2 regions of the Clostridium sp. TJA020 genome follow, and region 1 is predicted to be linked to the other one. Evidence: a T-box and tRNA genes for the amino acid it is inferred to sense, from the RefSeq annotation. Region 1 holds a T-box; the other holds one or more tRNA genes.

Region 1 (3,474 bases):
TATCCAAGTAGAATCAACAGCTATATGTCCTTCTTCTTTAACTTCGTTATATACGTCTATAGTTCCATCTATAACTTCTCCAATACCTAATTCACATACTAAAGCACAAGCTCTATCAAGTGCAAGTTTTGCTAAATTTGGATCTATATCTTTTTCAAATCTTGATGAACTTTCTGTTCTAATTCCTAGTTTTTTAGAGTTTACTCTTATATTAGTTCCTTCAAAATTTGCACATTCAAAATAAATATCTGTTGTGTCTTTTTTTACTTCTGAATTTAATCCACCCATTATTCCTGCTATCGCAACAGTTTTATCATCATCCTTTATACATAAAACGCTACTATCAAGTTTTCTATTAACTTCATCTAAAGTTACAAACTCTTCACCATCTTTAGCTCTTTCTACAACTATTTTATTTGACTTAATTTCTCTTTTGTCAAATGCATGCATTGGTTCGCCAGTTTCTAACATAACAAAATTAGTAATGTCAACTATATTATTTATAGGTCTAACCCCTGCTTCTAAAAGTCTATCTTGCATCCATTTAGGTGAAGGTCCTATTTTAACATTTCTAACTCCTCTTGCCATATATCTTCTACATAAAGAATCTCTAACTTCAACTTTCAATTCGTCATTTATGTTACTTCCATCTACAGTTTTATATTGAAAGTTTGGCATTTTATAATTAGTTTTTAAAGTAGCAGCTGTTTCTCTTGCCATACCTATCATACTTAGGCAATCTGGTCTATTTGATGTTATATCAAAATCTAAAGTTTCTTTCTTAAGACCTAAATATTCTTTTATTTCAACACCTATAGGAGCATCCTCTTCTAATATCATAAGTCCATCAACTTCTTCTTCACCTTTTAAGCCAAGTTCTGCTTCTGAACAAAACATACCATTTGATACAACGCCTCTAAGTTTTCCCTTTTTAATTTCTGTTCCATCTGCTAATGTTGATTTATGAAGTGCAACAGGAACCTTGTCTCCAACTTTCATGTTAGTTGCAGCTGTAACTATTTGTATTTCTTCTCCTCCAATATCAACTTGACATATACTTAATTTTTCAGCATCTGGATGCTTTTCTATAGAATTGAATTTACAAACAACAACTCTATTTATATTATCTCCTTGAACTATTATTCCTTCTAAGGCTGAACCTGTAAGAGTTAATAAATCCCCAAGTTCTTTAGCACTTACATTTATATCAACATAATCTTTTAGCCAACTATATGGTACTTTCATTTAATTTACCTCCTGATTTATTAAATTTTTACTAGAATTGATCTAAAAATCTCATATCACTTTCATATAGTAATCTTATATCATCTATTCCATATTTAAGCATTACCATTCTATCTACACCGAATCCGAAAGCAAATCCTGAATATTCTTCTGGATCTATTCCACAATTTCTTAAAACTTCTGGATGAACCATTCCACAACCTAGTATTTCTATCCATCCACTTCCCTTACAAACTTTACATCCTTTTCCACCACAAACAAAGCAAGTAGCATCCATCTCTGCTGAAGGTTCAGTAAATGGGAAATGATGAGGTCTAAATTTAGTTTTTACTTTATCTCCAAACATTTTCTTTGCAAATAATTCTAATGTTCCTTTTAAATCAGCAAAAGTTACTCCTTTATCAACAACTAAGCCTTCCATTTGATAGAAGATAGGTGAATGAGTAGCATCAACATCATCTGATCTATAAACTTTTCCTGGTGATATCATTTTTATTGGAAGAGTTTGTTTTTCCATAGTTCTAACTTGAACAGGAGAAGTTTGAGTTCTTAAAACAAGACTATCATTTATGTAAAAAGTATCTTGTTCACTTCTTGCTGGATGATCTTTTGGAATATTTAACGCTTCAAAATTATATTTATCAAGTTCTATTTCTGGACCTTCCTCTATAGTAAATCCCATTGATACAAATATATTTTTCATACTTTGAAGAGTTAAATCTAATGGATGTCTCTTTCCTATTCTATTTTTCTTTCCTGGTAATGAAATATCTATAATTTCACTTGCTAGCTTTTCATTTTTTTCTTTATTTTTTATTTCTTTAGAAACACTTTCAATTTTTTCTTCTAATATACTTTTTACTTCATTAACAAGCTTTCCAACTATAGGTCTTTCCTCTTTAGAAACATCTTTCATACCTCTTAATATAGTTGTAAGTTCTCCTTTTTTTCCAAGAAATCTTACTCTTATTTCTTCTATTTGAGAAGAAGTATTAGCAGTTTCAATTTCTTTTAATGCTGCTGCTTGAATATTTTTAAGTTTTTCTTGCATATTCAAAATCTCCTTTCTTTAAAAACAATATTTTTTTACAATAAAAAAACCGCCCCTAAAAAGGGACGGAATATCCGCGTTACCACCCTAATTGGTTTAATAAAATGAACTTTACTAAACCCAACTCGTAAATATAACGGTTTTAACCGCTAACCACTACTTTAATTAAATTTCACAGTTAGAACTCCAGAGTGAACTTCAGAATAAAACTTTTAAAATAGCTTACAGTCAACGGCTATTTCTCCCTTAAAAAGTTATTTATACCTACTCTCTCTTTCTTAGTCTTTTAATGTAATTTTATACTATTAGATTATACATATTATTAATCAAAATTTCAATAGTTATCTTATTTGTCTTACTCTTTCATAAATAATAATAGATGCTGCCACTCCAACATTTAAAGATTCTGCTCCGCCAGGCATAGGAATTTTTACTTTTTTATCAGAAATATTATATATCTCTTTTGATACACCGTTTCCTTCATTTCCAACAGTAATTATAATATTTCCTGTCAAATCCTCATTAAAAAAATCTTTGCTTCCTTCAAGTGAAGTAGAAACAATTGAAAATCCTTTATTTTTTAAATTCATTATATTTTTCAAATCTTCATCTTCTTGAATTATTGGTATATAAAACATAGAACCCATTGTAGATCTTATAGTTTTATCATTATATATATCTACAGTTCCTTTAGTTAATATAACTCCATCTATATTAGCTGCATGAGCTGTTCTTATTATAGTTCCTAAATTCCCAGGATCTTGAACTTTATCACAAAGCAAATAAAAACTACCATTTAACTTTCTATCATTGTTATCCATACATATAACTGCAAGTATACCTTGAGGGTGTTCTGTTTGAGTACAGTCTAAAAATAAATCATTATTTAATCCAAAAATTTTACCTTCATAATTATATTTTTGCAATAATTCTTCTGCTTTATATTTAGTACCTTCTGTAAATAATATACAATCTATTTTTGTATTAGCTTTTAATGCTTCCTCTACAAATCTAAAACCTTCGATTAAATACTTTTTTGCTTTATTTCTATTTTTTCTCTCTTTTAATTTTTTTATTTCTTTATATATAGCATTTTCTTTACTTTCTATATAAATCAATGTAATTACCTCGTCAATTAAAATTTAACTATCATACCTTCTAACTTACTTAAGTCTTCA
Region 2 (3,474 bases), on a different contig from region 1:
ATTAGCTTATTTAGTTATTAGAAAATTAGATAAAAGAAGTGATTTTAAGGAAAGCTCTAAATTAATTGAAATTAGGAAATATACTAAGGTTGAGGAATCAAGGGAAAGAATTATAGATGTACCTTTTTTAGCTATAATAGTTATATATATAATATTTATGATATTTCATATTAAATAATAAAGCTTAGGTGACTTTAAGTTCACCTAAGCTTTATTATTTAAGTTGTTTATTACACTATTGCTATTACTATAAAGATAAGAAAAGCATGTACTTTTTATCCACCCTCTAGAATTAATATTGCTATCAATTGGAAGAGAAATATAATACCAAGTATCTTTTCCTACTTCAGCTTTATCAAGTATTTTAACTTCCATCTTTACATTTAAGATTTGTATAATGTAAGAATTATCTAATGGAGAAATAAATACTTTAGAATTTTCTTTTATTATTCCAAAGTTATTTTCAGGATAAGAAAATTTAATAGATAATCCACCTTTAGCATTATAATGACTTGGAACATATTTTTTTAACTTATTTATTTGACTGTTTGCTACTATAAGTTGTTTCCTACTTAAATTTAATTTTTTTTCGTAAGAGAAGATTAAAAAAACTATAACAGAAATAGATATTACTAATATTAATGCATATATCAAAATATTAAACCTCTAAAGTACTATATGATATATTATATTTTTGATTATATTAAATTATTCAAATTATAATTTATCAAATACTGATTTTAATACTTTTCCAATAGAACCATTTATGACTAAATTAGCTTTATTATCATATTGTGTTGAACTTTTATTTATAAGTATTAAGTTTTTTCCTCTAAAGTAATCTACAAATCCAGCTGCAGGATAAACCACTAAGGAAGTTCCACCAATAATTAAAGTATCTGCATTTTTTATTGCATTTAAGGCTCCATTTATAACATTATTATCAAGAGCTTCCCCATAAAGAACTACATCAGGTTTTATAATACCTCCACAGCTTTCACATTTAGGAATATCTTTTGATTTTATTATGTAATCTAAATCATAACTTCTATAACAATTAGTACAATAATTCCTATATACAGAACCATGGAGTTCAAATACATTTTTACTTCCAGCCATTTGATGAAGACCATCAATATTTTGAGTTATAATAGCTTTAAGTTTATCCATTTTTTCTAATTGAGCCAAAACAATGTGAGCTGGATTTGGTTTTGCCTTTGTATAAATCATTTTATCTTTATAGAATTTATAAAAATCATTAGTGTGACTATAAAAGAAGTTGTGGCTTAAGATTTCCTCAGGAGAAAATTTACGATCATATTTACTACTATATAAGCCATCGGCTGATCTAAAATCTGGAATTCCTGACTCAGTGGATACCCCTGCACCACCAAAAAAGACTATATTTTTGCTATTTTTAATTATATTAGTTAGTTCTTGAATCTTATTTTCCATAAAAAACATCTCCAAACTATAATATTTAATACTTTAATTATTGCACAAATAAAGACAAAAATAAAATTTGTACCTAAATTGTAATAGAGTTAATAATTAGATTCTTAGATTATATTTAAAAATATAAAATATATAAATTATTACACAATTAAAATATAATAAGTTTATTGAAATAAATTTCAGAAAAACTTTGACAGGTAACTAAATATTAGTTATAATATGTTTGTATCTAGTGATGATGGCATAGAGGAAACACTCCTTCCCATTCCGAACAGGAAAGTTAAGCTCTATAGCGCCGATGGTACTGCATGGGTGACCGTGTGGGAGAGTAGGACGTTGCTAGGTTTGTAAGGCTCGATAGCTCAGTCGGTAGAGCAGAGGACTGAAAATCCTCGTGTCGCTGGTTCGATTCCTGCTCGAGCCACCAAGAAAGCACTAACATTTAGTTAGTGCTTTTATTTTTATATAAAAATATAAGAGGTGAAAGGGAATGAAATTAGAAGTTTGTGTTGGTAATTATAATGAGGCGTTACAAGGATTTAAGGATGGTGGAGATAGAATAGAATTATGTGATAACCTTCAAGAAGGAGGAACTACTCCAAGTTATGGAACTATAAAAAAAGCAGTTAATAACATAAAAATTCCTGTAAATGTAATAATAAGACCAAGAGGTGGAGATTTTAATTATTCAAAAGATGAATTTGAGATAATGAAAGAAGACATAAAAATTTGTAAAAGTTTAAATGTAAATGGAGTTGTATTTGGAATACTAAATGAGGATAAAACTATAGATATAGAAAGAAATAAAGAATTAAAAGAGTGCTCTGAAGGTTTAAGCACTACTTTTCATATGGCCTTTGATGAAATAAAAAATAAAAAAGAAGCAATAGATATTTTAGTTGAACTTGGAATAGACAGAATACTAACAAAAGGTGGAGAAGAAAATGCTCCAAATAATTTAGATAAATTAAAAGAATTAATAGAATATGCTAATGATAGAATAATAATAATGCCTGGTGGAGGTATAACATCTCAAAATAGAGATTATATAAAAAGTTATACTAATGCAAAAGAATTACATGGAAGTAAAATAGTAAAATAAATGATTATAATAAGCCAATTTGGACATATTTTATAAATATAAACTTATTTTAGTTTATACATTTTTGTTTAAGGTTTACTTAAGGAATTGTTAAGAAATATAATCTATAATAAAAATGAGAATATGGGAATTGGAGTGGTTTTTATGATCGATAAGATTAGTTTAAGTGAGGCTGAATTTACATTAGTATCAAAAGGTATAGCTTTTGGAGTTGGAATTGGAATGCTTATTGGTATTTTTATTGGAGATGTAATACTGTTCTTTTCTCTTGGTGGAGTGTGTGGAATTTTATCAACCTCCATATATTCTATGATTAAAAGGTTAAAGAAATCAGAAAAATAGAACTATAAGTTAACTAATTAAAAGTAATTACAAAAAAAGATATAAATTTTGAAGTTGTACTATTAATCTTTATAATTAATTTAATATAAATATAATTATTAATTGAGAATGTAATGCTGCTTTAAAGAAACCACTAAATTATTAAGAAATTTGAATATAATTATAAAAGTGATTTAGTAACAAAAGATAAAATTAATTAAGTAATTAATATAGTAAAATAGAAATAGTTAAGAAATACAAGGGTATGCTTTAAATAAACAAGCATACCCAATTATTTTAAAAAATATTACAGTAAAAATAATTTATAAAACTATATGAATATGATTTTAAACTAAAAAATATCAGACTTAAAATTACTTTTTTATAATTTAAAGTCTGATATTTTGTTTATAAATTTTCAATTTGCCAATCGATAGGTTTTTTATTAATTTTAGCTAAGAAATTATTAGTTTTAGAAAAAGGTTTGCTTCCAAAGAATCCTCTAGATGCTGAAAGAGGACTTGGATGAACTGATTGAATTATATAATGAATAGGATTCGTTATAAGAGTTTTTTTCTTAATTGCATTATTTCCCC

What was found. A T-box is a leader RNA that pairs with one kind of tRNA and senses whether it is charged. The one in region 1 lies ahead of pheS (phenylalanine--tRNA ligase subunit alpha), so its partner is inferred to be a tRNA-Phe.
Region 2: it encodes a tRNA-Phe, which carries the amino acid that the T-box ahead of pheS (phenylalanine--tRNA ligase subunit alpha) is inferred to sense. The anticodon was not compared.

What each region holds. Positions count from the first base shown of each region.
Region 1 covers NZ_JBZEFC010000001.1:408,969-412,442, forward strand. The annotation lists gene pheT (phenylalanine--tRNA ligase subunit beta) at 1-1,245, opposite strand, end outside; gene pheS (phenylalanine--tRNA ligase subunit alpha) at 1,277-2,296, opposite strand; T-box leader at 2,355-2,585, opposite strand; gene AC4FQ1_RS02285 (TrmH family RNA methyltransferase) at 2,638-3,414, opposite strand; gene AC4FQ1_RS02290 (potassium channel family protein) at 3,432-3,474, opposite strand, start outside.
Region 2 covers NZ_JBZEFC010000013.1:1,039-4,512, reverse strand. The annotation lists gene AC4FQ1_RS12800 (CPBP family intramembrane glutamic endopeptidase) at 1-178, shown strand, start outside; gene AC4FQ1_RS12795 (hypothetical protein) at 205-654, opposite strand; gene AC4FQ1_RS12790 (NAD-dependent protein deacylase) at 718-1,455, opposite strand; rRNA gene rrf (5S ribosomal RNA) at 1,684-1,800, shown strand; tRNA gene AC4FQ1_RS12780 (tRNA-Phe) at 1,807-1,882, shown strand; gene AC4FQ1_RS12775 (copper homeostasis protein CutC) at 1,946-2,557, shown strand; gene AC4FQ1_RS12770 (hypothetical protein) at 2,702-2,899, shown strand; gene AC4FQ1_RS12765 (uracil-DNA glycosylase) at 3,287-3,474, opposite strand, start outside.